2 regions of the Paenibacillus sp. Y951 genome follow, and region 2 is predicted to be linked to the other one. Evidence: predicted binding sites of a transcription regulator. Region 2 holds the regulator's gene; the other holds the start of a gene.
The links. Region 2 encodes Rex, which represses fermentation and respiration genes when NADH is low (regulators of the CRP and FNR family bind a similar motif). Its sites were predicted from a motif close to TTGTGAAATATTTCACAA; they were not measured.

Region 1 (6,308 bases), on a different contig from region 2:
AAGCGTAGGATAATAACTATTTAAACCATTATTATAAATAGTTTGATCATGAACGATACCGTTAATGATCCCTTCTTTCTTCTCAATATTTTCCATTTTCTCACTCCTACAATCAAATCCTACTCCAATCTAAATGATCTTCCTGTAATCTCAATATCAGGGTTAAGTTCCTTCAGCTGCATCCCATATTCTTTCTTCATGCTAGATATATGCAATGACTCTAAATTCGGAAAATACGACTTAAGTTCAATAATATCCACTTGAACATTGCACAATATAAAGTCAAGATGCTTGACGTACTTTAATTCTCCAAGCTCACATAGATTCATTTCATTGGGACAGCTGTTTACAATTAATGTTTCTATCTTCTCAAATGAACTTAATGTCCGCAGATCTAGTTTTTTGCATCCATCTACAATTATTCTTGTAATATTACTATTATCTCCTGTAAAACGTTCTAAGCTGCGGCAACCTAATACGTATATTTCCTTTAAATCTGGAATGGCCGCTATATTTCCTAACTCCTTAAACTTCCCTCTCCTAAATCCAATAAACTCAAAAGGTACGCTTCTCCACTGAGTTAGATCCACCTCCATTGAGCGATTTAGATCTAGTTTTTTTAAACTTCTGCATTCAGCTATAGCTGTTAAATCTTCTAATCGCTCTACAATTATATTTATTGACTTTACTTGGATTTGAGAAAGGAGCGAAATATCTCTTCGTCGATTGCGATGCGTTTCTATTAAGATGTATTCACCCTTATCAAACCATTCAATGCCTTCGAATGTTTTAATATGTTGACCATATATAGCTAATGTTCTTAAGTTTGAAAAAGCGCTAAGTACATTAAGATTTTTCAATGAGGAATTATAGTTGATGGTAAGATGTTGAATACGATCCATTCCTTCTAATTTTATTAAATGTTCTATTAAAGCTACGGCATCAATTTCTGCCCCTAATGAATTACTTATTCTCAAACTGTCATACTGCGGTTCTATGTGTACCAATTGAGTAAAGTCGGACTCTTCTACTTCAATCTCTGTCGACATTAGGTTCATCCTTTCTTTTTCATGCTAATCCATATTGTGACAAAGTGCTCTGTTGTGAATCGGATTGATTTCCACTTAGAACAATAAAATTTGTATTATGTTCATTCTGCTTTCTAGCTTTTAATATTCCCCTTGTAATTATACTCCCTACTTTTACCTTTATTTCAGCAGTATACTTCCACACACGATGATTCAATTTTAATTTGATCACCAGAGTTTAATATAATTAAAAATTTAATTTTACTACAATCACTTTCAAGATTAACATTGTTCTCTAAACTATCATCTATTGAAGCTTCTAAAAAATAAAACCCACTTCCCCAAGGTTCTTGACAACTAATCGAAAAAAAAGAAAGTTCTTTAAACGTTAAATTTAACATCCTACTCTTTTGGTTCGGTATATTTAGCATAGTAGAAATAAATACTGTTTGATTACGATAATCACAATTTACATCTAATAGTTCAGCATCATGTAAATCTAATTTTTCAAACTCAAGCTTATTCTTTGAGTTAATAATCATTGACTAACTCATCTCCCTTTATTGTGATATAAAATTTTCATCACAGTAACCTCACTAATAAATCTACCAAGACTAGCATCGAAGTATCACGTGGTTCATTATCCAACTTTTGTATATTTATATTTTAATAATGTTTTCCCATATTTGAACTCTATCAATTTTATCTTATAGTTATTGTATAGTTCATACCCCCCAGTACCTTCACTTAAACCAATTCCATCGTATTTAACAATAACTGTATCCTCTACAGTTATAATTTGACCATTGATCTCATACTCCAAGTAAAAAGGAAACTCTCCGTAAGTATATGTAGGTTTAGGAGGATTTTCTCCAAATAAGAGTCCTACATAAATTAGTAACCAAGGACCTACAGTAAATGCAAAAAGAAGAAGTATTATTATTGCTGGGATTAACATACCTCAACGGATTATTCAACATAGACGTATCCTAGTTAATAAACCTCGTGCTTTCGCTGTTAATTTTTAGTATATCATCCAACATGTTGTTCTGGAAGATTAGGCATCTGATAATTCGCTTGACGCTTCATTAGATAATAAATACCAAAATGTTTCCTTCGGTGTCTATGTAATATCACTGCCACGCCCTTCTAGGCAGTGCATGTATGTAGAATTATATTCCGTTTGACAGTAAATCACCATTAAGTATCTGCTGGCATTTAAGGAAAAATGATATCGATTATCCTCTTATTAACAATTCAGACATATGTATAATGTAAATTTAACAATGTAAGCGGTTGTGTAACAAAGCTGTCATACATCCTTGTGAAAAATTTCACATCATTTATGTAGTTGGAATTGGTACTATTTGAGTAAGAACAAAAATAAATTTCCAACTAGGAGCGTGAGAGAAATGGCGGTTAAGAATGAAGCGGTTAAGGACATTAAACAGAGTGCTGAAGGCTATATCCAGACTGTGATTGACAAATCTTTAAAGGCACAAGAGAAATTCATGGATATGAATCAAGAGCAAATTGACAACATTGTAAAGGCAATGGCTCTTGCAGGTCTCGACAAGCATATGTATCTTGCGAAGCTGGCTGTTGAAGAGACCGGACGAGGAATATACGAAGACAAAATCACTAAAAATATGTTTTCAACAGAATCTATTTACCACAGCATTAAATATGAAAAAACTGTAGGTGTTATCGAGAATAATCCGTATGAAAACTATCAGAAGATTGCTGAGCCTGTAGGGATCATCATGGGTATTACTCCAGTAACAAATCCAACATCTACTACGATGTTTAAGGCACTTATCTCAATTAAAACACGTAATCCGATTATTTTTGGATTCCATCCGTCTGCACAAAACTGTAGTCGTGAAGCAGCGAAAATTTTACTTGAAGCAGCTGTGAAGAATGGTGCTCCTGAAGACTGTATTCAATGGATCGAGCAGCCTTCTATGGATAAGACAAATGCACTTATGAATCATCCAGATGTTGCTTTAATTCTAGCCACAGGTGGATCTGCTATGGTCAGAGCGGCATATAGCTGCGGTAAACCGGCTCTTGGCGTAGGTCCTGGTAACGTGCCATGCTTCATTGAAAAAAGTGCAGACATTAATCAAGCTGTTACTGACCTAATTCTGTCTAAATCATTCGATAATGGTATGATTTGTGCATCTGAGCAAGCAGTTATTATTGAAGAACCCATTTATGATCAAGTGAAGAAGAAAATGATTGCTAATGGATGTTACTTCCTTAATAAAGAAGAAACTGAAAAATTGACAGCTGGTGTTATGAATACAGAAAAATGTGCTGTAAACCCCGTTATCGTTGGCCAATCCGCAGTTAAAATCGCACAAATGGCTGGCATCGAGGTTCCAGAAGGCACTAAGATTCTAGTAGCAGAGCTTGAAGGTGTAGGCATAAAATATCCGTTGTCTGCAGAGAAGCTAAGTCCTGTACTTGCATGCTATAAAGTAAAAAATGCTGCTCAAGGTATTGAACGTGCTGCCGAAGTCGTAGCCTTTAACGGGATGGGTCACTCTTCAGTTATTCATTCTCACAATGAAGAGGTTATCCAGAAGTTCTCTGACCGTCTGCAAACAGGACGTATTATTGTGAACTCACCGTCTTCACATGGTGCTATTGGTGATATATATAATACGAACCTACCATCACTAACACTAGGCTGTGGATCTTATGGTCGTAACTCTACTTCTTCAAACGTAACAGCAGTGAACTTAATTAACGTAAAAAGGGTGGCACATCGTACTGTGAATATGCAATGGTTCAAGGTTCCAAACAAAATCTACTTTGAAAAGGGCTCAACGCAGTACCTATCAAAAATGTCGGATATTAGCCGTGTAGCTATTATCACTGACCCTATGATGGTAAAACTAGGTTATGTGGAAAGAGTAGAGCATTACCTTCGTCAACGTCAGATTCCAGTAGTAATAGAAGTGTTTTCTGAGGTAGAACCGGATCCATCTACGACTACTGTAGATCGTGGTACAGAGATGATGAATCGATTCCAACCAGACTGTATCATTGCCCTGGGCGGTGGATCTCCAATGGATGCTGCCAAAGCAATGTGGCTGTTCTACGAGTATCCGGATACTAATTTTGAAGGTCTAAAACAAAAGTTCATGGATATTCGCAAACGGATTTACAAATACCCGCGTCTAGGTAGAAAAGCTAAATTTGTTGCGATCCCAACGACATCAGGTACTGGTTCTGAGGTAACATCTTTCGCGGTTATTACGGATAAAAATCTTGGCAACACGAAGTATCCTTTGGCTGACTACGAATTGACACCAGACGTAGCGATTGTTGATCCTGAATTCGTATACTCTCTGCCTAAGGTAGCAGTAGCGGACACCGGTATGGACGTTCTTACACATGCTATTGAAGCCTATGTATCTGTCATGGCAAATGACTACACAGATGGTCTTGCGATTAAGGCAATCCAACTCGTCTTCAAGTATCTTGAAAAATCAGCACTCGAGGGTGATCCGGTTGCTCGTGAGAAGATGCACAATGCTTCTACGATTGCTGGTATGGCATTTGCGAACGCATTCCTTGGAATTAACCACAGCCTTGCACACAAATGGGGCGGACAATATCATACTGCACATGGAAGAACAAATGCAATCCTTCTGCCTCACGTTATCCGTTACAATGCGAAAAAACCAACCAAATTTGCTTCATTCCCTAAATATTCGCACTTCGTAGCAGATGAGCGTTATGCTGAACTTGCACAGATTCTTGGTTTACCTGCTCGTACGACTGAAGAAGGTGTAAACAGCTTAATAAATGCTATCCGCAAACTCAACAGTGTGCTTGGTATTGAAGAATCGTTCCAGCAATTAGGCTTTGACGCTAAGGACTTCGAAGCTCGCGTGGATTACTTGGCAGACCGTGCATTTGAAGATCAATGCACAACTGCGAACCCGAAATTGCCACTTGTTACTGAATTAGCAGAGGTTTACCGTAACGCCTTCTACGGTCGCTTCTAACTAGCTTCAACTAAAAGTAAAAGGATGAAATCCAACACGGATTTCATCCTTTTAATTGTCCAATTCAGAATAAGTCTCACTTAGAATTAATTATTCTAATCTAATTGCTTTAGCATCCTTTACATTGATCCCAAATTCAGCCTCAGGAAACGGTGAAAGTTTTTGAGTTTTTAATATATATATCCCTTCATGATCACTAGGTTGTAGCGTAGTAAAAAAATTCTCTTTCGAGTTCCACGATATCCCACTCACTTTAGGCAAATCTAATTTGATTCTTACTTCCTCATTACTTTGTACGCTTTTCAAATACAGCCTGATTGAACTATTCCTTTGAAATGTATTTACCAATTCGGTGCGATATTCATATTGATTATCTGCAGTAACTTGCATAGTATCTATTTTAATATTCTCAGTTAACCACCCATTTGTATTAACATATTTAAGAAATGGTACACTTAGTAAGATCATAATTACAAGTAGAACTGTAACACCTAACATACTATAAGGTGACTTCACCCCTCCGTTTTTTAACATATACAATGAATAAAGTATCAATATAAACGAAGGAATTCCAAATACTACAAGAATGACTGTTGCTACTAGATCAACACCTCTTTGAAAGTTAGCAGTACTACCTAAAACAAACCACATAATTGAACCAAAATTTATAACAATACATGTCCACCACAAGGTATTGAAAATGACTACAATTTTTTTATCTTCTCGAACCTCACTTTTCGATTTGGTAAATAATGTATTACTCTCACGCATCAATTGAATTGTGCATTATAGAATGGTTTTCTACACCATAAAAGTTTTCTATAATTTTTATTGATTTTCAGGTAATATCACTTCTATATTTTGCGCATATTCAAAAGTTGGTGTGCGAGCTTTCATTGATTTCTTGTTGCTACCGCCATTTCTTTGTATTAGATCATAATTATTATATACATGTAAATGTTGTCCTACATCAGTTGTAAGCTGAAACTCTCTAACTGGTGTTGCTATAGTTATCAACGTTTCAATTTCAATCCCCAATAATGAAGTTTTCACAAATAGTTAGAAATCAGTCTTTGAAAGCAATTAGACGAATAGGAAATCAAAAAATATTAATCTCCTGCAATATGTACAAATTCAGCAGAAGCATTTAATAAAAATTGTGTAAGTTCATCGATGTTAGAATGAAATTGAAAATCAATATATTGCTTCATATTTTCGAGGTCCTGTGCCAGTAAAATTATTTCCGGCTTTGAATACT
Region 2 (6,308 bases):
TGGTAAATCATTAGGTTACTTAATTCCGGCGCTATATTACGGCATAAAAGCGGAAGAGAAAGTCGTCGTAAGCACTCATACCATTAATTTACAAGAACAGCTTCGCAATCGAGATATTCCTTTACTTAATGAAATATTACCATTCCCTTTCCGAGCATCGTTATTAAAGGGAAGAGGCAACTATCTTTGTATGCGGAAATTTGAACATAAATTGAATATGAAGGACTTCGTTGCCCCAGTGGATGATCCTGTTACAGCGGCACAGATGGTTGTCTGGTTATCAGAAACGGAAACGGGTGATCAAGAGGAGCTTAATCTTGGGTTACGTGGTGCAGACTTCTGGGGGACGGTTTCAAGTGACGCTGATTCATGCTTGAATCGCGCTTGTCCTTGGTTCAAACGTTGTTATTATCATCGTGCAAAGCATGAATCGACGATATCTGATGTTTGTATTACGAATCATTCGATGATTTTTACAGATATTCAAGCCGATCATCGACTTTTACCTGGTTACACCAATCTCATATTAGATGAAGCACATCATCTTGAGGAAGTTGCTGGCAAACATCTTGGTAACCAAATGACCTATACTTCGTATATATATGCAATGAACATGCTGTATAAAGACATGCGAACAGGAGTGCTTCCATCGCTTCGTATTCGGATTCAAGAGGATGGGGACGACCATACTGCTGCATGGAATGAAGTTATAGATAGTGCCTATCCACAACTTCAAGATATGAAAGAGCATTGGGATAAGTTGTTCGAATGGCTCTACAGTATTGTTAGTTCCGATGCGACGCAAAGTAATGAGGCAGAATCTGTTGGTACAGCAAGTATGGTGCTGCGATTGGATCGTCATAAGCTGCCGCATGAATGGAACGAAGCGATGGAAGTGGAAAATAATTTCCATGTATTGCTGTCGCGATTTGTAAAGTCAATTGAAAAGCTTTCGAATGAAGTGAAAGAAAGACTTGATGAAGATACAGGCCTGCAAAGCATTCTCATTGATTTAAATGGTGTATTACGTGATTTGAGCAGAATTAAAGACGAATTGCGGATGTTTATGAAGCTTGAACAAGAAGATTATGTGTACTGGATGGAAGGAACGCAAGCGTATAAGTTCAGATCATTACAGCTATATTCAGCTCCAGTTGATGTAAGCGGATTGTTGAAAAAATATTTGTTTGAAGTGAAAGATACTGTCGTTATGACATCTGCTACATTATCTATTCAGAAAAATTTTGAATATATTGCCGAGCAGCTTGGATTATCGTCATATGAAAACTCCAATCGGTTAAAAGCAGTCATGCTTGATTCACCATTTAATTATCGTGAGCAGGCTTTAGTTATTATCCCGCGTGATTTCCCTGTCTTGAAGGGTGCTCATGTTGACGCGGCATATTTGGATAAATTAGTAGGCTCATTAGCGGAAAGTGCACAGACACTCGGTGGGAAAATGCTGATCTTATTCACTTCATATCGATTGTTAAAGCAAGTATATGATCCGCTGAAAGCAACGCTGCAAGGTAGCAATATTCAAGTGCTGGGACAAGGTGTTGATAGTAATAATCGCACGAAATTAACGCGTAGATTTTTGCAAAATCAAGCATCGGTGTTGCTCGGTACAAGCAGCTTTTGGGAAGGCGTAGATATCCCTGGAGAAGCGTTGCAATGTCTTGCGATTGTGCGACTGCCATTCCAACCACCTAATCATCCACTTGTTGAGGCGAAGTCGGAATTGCTAGTGAAGCAGAAGAAAAATCCATTTATGAAATTATCGATCCCGCAAGCCGTTATTCGCTTTAAGCAAGGCTTTGGTAGGTTAGTTCGTACAGCTACTGACAAAGGGATTGTAATCATATATGATACTAGAGTAATTGAAGCTTATTATGGTAAACATTTTTTATATTCATTACCTGCTCCGAAAATCGAGACGATGCATACAAGTCAGATGGCCAAGCGGATGGAAGAGTGGTTAAAGGAGGATTGAACGGATGAAGCAAACAAAAATTTCTGAAGCTGTTGTTAGAAGATTACCTATCTATTTGCAAGTACTTCATGAATTGAAAAGTCGTGAAATTGGGACGGTTTCCTCACAAGATCTCGGTAATCGATTAGACCTCAATCCAGCACAAATTCGAAAAGACCTTGCTTACTTCGGTGATTTCGGACGTAAAGGAATAGGATATGAAGTAGATTACTTGATTGATAAAATACGTCATATACTTAAAATTAATCAGACTATTAATGTAGCTTTGATCGGTGCTGGTAACCTAGGGCATGCATTATGTAATTATAACAAGTACAGTAATGATAATATGCAAATTGTTGCTGTGTTTGATAATGTTGAAAATAAAGCGGGTTCAAAAATTAATAACTTAACCGTTCAGCCGATGTCTGAATTAGCGAAAACAATCGATGAACTTAATATTCGTATTGGTATTATTACTGTTCCTGCTTCTGAAGCACAAAATGTTGCTAATCAATTAACTGAAACAAGAATTGAAGGTATCCTTAATTTTGCTCCAACAATATTACGTGTGCCAGATCATGTTCGGATCCAATATGCTGATTTTACGAAGGAATTATTGAGCTTAGCTTACTATTTGAATAATAAAGAGGTGGCCGACGATGAGTAAAATATGGGTTGAAAACGGTTTGTTCGTTACGATGGCAGGTGCAACACCTGAAGTGTTAAGTGGGCATATGATCGTAACAGATGATGTCATCACATATATCGGTGCAGATCGTCCAGAAAATGTAACAGATGCCGAGCGTGTAGATGGTAAAGGATTAGTGTTCATGCCTGGTTTAGTGAATACACATGGTCATGCAGCGATGACATTACTTCGCGGTTTCTCAGATGATTTGAACTTACAAGTGTGGCTACAAGAAAAAATGTGGCCGATGGAAGAAAAATATGTTGATCAAGATACACGGGCAGGAAGTAATCTTGCGATTGCTGAAATGCTGCTAAGTGGTACAACAACATTTGTAGATATGTATGATCGCATGGATCAAGTCGCTGAAGCTTCGGTGCAAGCAGGTATTCGTGCTTTTCTTACTAGAGGAGTCATCGGACTTTGTCCACCTGAAGTACAAACAGCCAAATTAGAAGATGCAATTTCATTTGCAAAACAATGGAATGGTCAAGGGGATGGAAGAATATCTACAATGCTTTCGCCGCATTCACCTTATACTTGCCCTCCAGATTATATCGCTCGTATTGTACAAGCTGCACATGATCTGAATTTGCCGTTACATACTCATATGTCAGAGACGAAAGCTGAAGTGCAGCAGAATGTAGATGAGTACGGAAAACGTCCAGTTGCGCATCTGGATGAGCTAGGCTTCTTCTCACGTCCAGCATTATTAGCGCATGCTGTTCATCTAACGGATGAGGAAATTGAACTGTTAGCAGCAAGAGGTGCATCAATTTCTCATAATCCGATTAGTAACTTAAAGCTAGCAAGTGGTGTAGCAAGAGTACCGGAACTATTGAAAGCTGGTGTGAAGCTTTCGCTTGGTACTGATGGTGTTGCAAGTAATAATAACTTAGATCTATTCCAAGAAATAAGAGCTGCTGCATTGCTTCATAAAGGAGTGTCAGGTGATCCGACTGTAGTTCCTGCTTATACAGCTCTGCAGCTTGGAACGTCAATGGGTGCCGAAGCCATCTGGAACTCGCAAATCGGTACGCTTGAAGTTGGAAAAAAAGCTGACTTTATTGCAATTAATATCGATCAACCACATTTCTTCCCACGTACTGATCTTATTTCTCATCTTGTCTATGCAGCTAATGGTCGTGATGTAGCTCATGTATGGATTGATGGTAAGCAAGTTGTTAGTAATAGAAAGTTACTTACGATGGATGAGGAGAAAGTTCGCTACGAGGCGCAAGCTAGCTTTGAGCGTCTGTTGAAATAAGATGAGAGCCATTGAAAAGAAACGATCCCCTTGGATGACGCCACGCAAATGGATAGCTTTCAGTATATTGCTTTTCATTGTTATTATTGTGTTACTCGTTATGTTTTATCGTAATATTCAGATGGATCGTTGGAATGAAAAAGATGAAGTCCGTGCAAGTCTTGCTCAGCAATATGATCTTTCCACTGAAAATTATCTTGAAAAATATATATGGGAAGAACAGTATTGGATAGTGCTGGCGGAAACATTGGATGGACAAGAGCAGTATGCGGTATGGCAAGATAATAACATATTAGCCTCAGCGAATACGAACGCTATTGTTTCATCTGAAGTTGTCTTACAAAAGCTACAATCATCTAAGCCAACTGCAAAAAACGTTACGATAAAGGAAGCATATTTGGCAAATCAGCTAGCGTGGGAAGTTCATTATGGCGAGGATGATAGCAATTATATTATCTATGCCTTCTATGCAATGAGCGATGGAACTTTAATAGATGAATATACAATTCCTAAGGAAACGAGATCATAACGATCTCGTTTCCTTTATTTATGTTGTAAAATCGTATAGCAAACATGATATACTATTTGCTATAAAGGTAGTTCAAAACGTGGGCTTTGATAACGATGAGTGTGCTTCGAAGATTACTCGACGTCGAATAAGAAGCGAACTTGGAAAGTACGGTTCGCGTGTACGTAATCATGTACACTTGCGCTTCCGCTTTTCTCAAGTAGCGCTCCATCTTCTCGATTCTGAAAGCCCACGTTTTGAACTTTTATTTAATTAGGAAGTACAACAAATTGATAATTGAGGTGGACTAATTGCAAAATTTTAAGCTAAAGCCAATGATTATCGCATTTTTAGTTACGATTATAGTTGTAGTTACTGGTGGATTTACTTATCAGTATGTAGCTCAGCAAAAACCATTAGAAAATCAACTTAAGCAGGCTCAATTTTCAGAAGTGACGTTACCAATTGTAGAAGACGGAGATCGTGTCTTTATTGAGATTGCGCCGCTTCCTAATGTTACTTTGAAAGAAGCCGTTCATGAAATAGAACTAATTATGACCCAACATTCTTATAAGTCTAATCTTGTTACGATTTCTCTTACTAAGCAAGAGCAACGAGAGTTAGATTCACATTGGGATACTCAGCTGTTCAATGTTGCTGAAGTAATGTCCTTACAGCAATACAGTAAGCTACCGAGCTTAATGGACTCATTAGAGCAGCAGAATACAGGCTTAGAAGCCAATGCCACGATTGATGACAACTATGTGTATGTAACGATTAGAAAAGATCTGCAAGTGAAACATATATTACTTCCGATTCATAATCAGGAGATGGAGGTATGGCGCAATGCGTAACTATGCAAAGGAAAGTACGATTGGTATACTTGCCGCCTTATTAAGTGTCACATTTGGTTATTTCATAAATATAGGAGCGGGCATATTTACAGTAGCTCTATTTGTTGTCGTCTATATGATGGCCACACAGTCTAATAAACAGGTAGGATTAGCTAGTCTGAAAAATCAAAAGGAATCAGTCATTGATGCGATTACTTTTGAACAGGTCGGTGGGCAATTACATGTCAAACAAGAATTAAGAGAAGCATTAGATTTTCTCGTTCAGCGGGATCAAATTGCCGAGCGTGGCATTCGGATGATGAAAGGTATTTTACTTACAGGTCCTCCTGGTACGGGGAAAACGATGCTAGCAAAAGCAGCAGCCAATTATACAGATAGCGTCTTTATCGCCGCATCCGGTAGTGAATTTGTGGAAATGTATGTCGGTACAGGGGCTAACCGTGTTCGTGAATTATTCAATAAAGCGAGAAAACAAGCGAAAGAGCATAATAAGAAAAATGCGATTATATTTATTGATGAAATAGATGTTATCGGTGGTAAACGTGATGGCGGCCAGCATCGCGAGTATGATCAAACGTTGAATCAATTGCTAACGGAGCTAGATGGTATTTATCATAATACTGAAGTAAATGTTTTGTTAATTGCTGCTACGAATCGGAGAGATATACTAGATGAAGCGCTATTAAGACCTGGTCGATTTGATCGACATATCGAAGTGTCACTTCCCGATAAAAAAGGCCGTCGACATATTATAGAATTGCATGCAGCGAATAAAACAATTCATGAAGATGTAGATTTTGATCAGATCGCCAAAGATACGTATCAATTTTCAGGTGCGCAGCTTGAAGCAGTGATGAATGAAGCGGCAATTTATACGATGCGTGAAGGGCAAGTGGAAATTACAAGAAATCATATTCAAGCGGCTATTGATAAAGTTTTATTAGGCGAAAGAAACAATCGAGAAGCTACTGTCGAAGACAAATTAAGAGTAGCACGACATGAAATAGGTCATGCTA

Region 1: a site for Rex is predicted at 2,351-2,368, ahead of adhE (bifunctional acetaldehyde-CoA/alcohol dehydrogenase). Genes of this name have one in related genera too.

Annotation. Positions count from the first base shown of each region.
Region 1 covers NZ_JBXCIY010000002.1:156,251-162,558, forward strand. The annotation lists gene AC1TPB_RS03445 (hypothetical protein) at 1-96, opposite strand, end outside; gene AC1TPB_RS03450 (hypothetical protein) at 120-1,049, opposite strand; gene AC1TPB_RS03455 (hypothetical protein) at 1,214-1,570, opposite strand; gene AC1TPB_RS03460 (hypothetical protein) at 1,669-1,986, opposite strand; gene adhE (bifunctional acetaldehyde-CoA/alcohol dehydrogenase) at 2,441-5,050, shown strand; gene AC1TPB_RS03470 (hypothetical protein) at 5,141-5,821, opposite strand; gene AC1TPB_RS03475 (hypothetical protein) at 5,879-6,103, opposite strand; gene AC1TPB_RS03480 (hypothetical protein) at 6,160-6,308, opposite strand, start outside.
Region 2 covers NZ_JBXCIY010000001.1:483,710-490,017, forward strand. The annotation lists gene dinG (ATP-dependent DNA helicase DinG) at 1-1,993, shown strand, start outside; gene AC1TPB_RS02610 (redox-sensing transcriptional repressor Rex) at 1,998-2,642, shown strand; gene AC1TPB_RS02615 (amidohydrolase) at 2,635-3,930, shown strand; gene AC1TPB_RS02620 (hypothetical protein) at 3,932-4,459, shown strand; gene AC1TPB_RS02625 (hypothetical protein) at 4,750-5,292, shown strand; gene AC1TPB_RS02630 (AAA family ATPase) at 5,285-6,308, shown strand, end outside.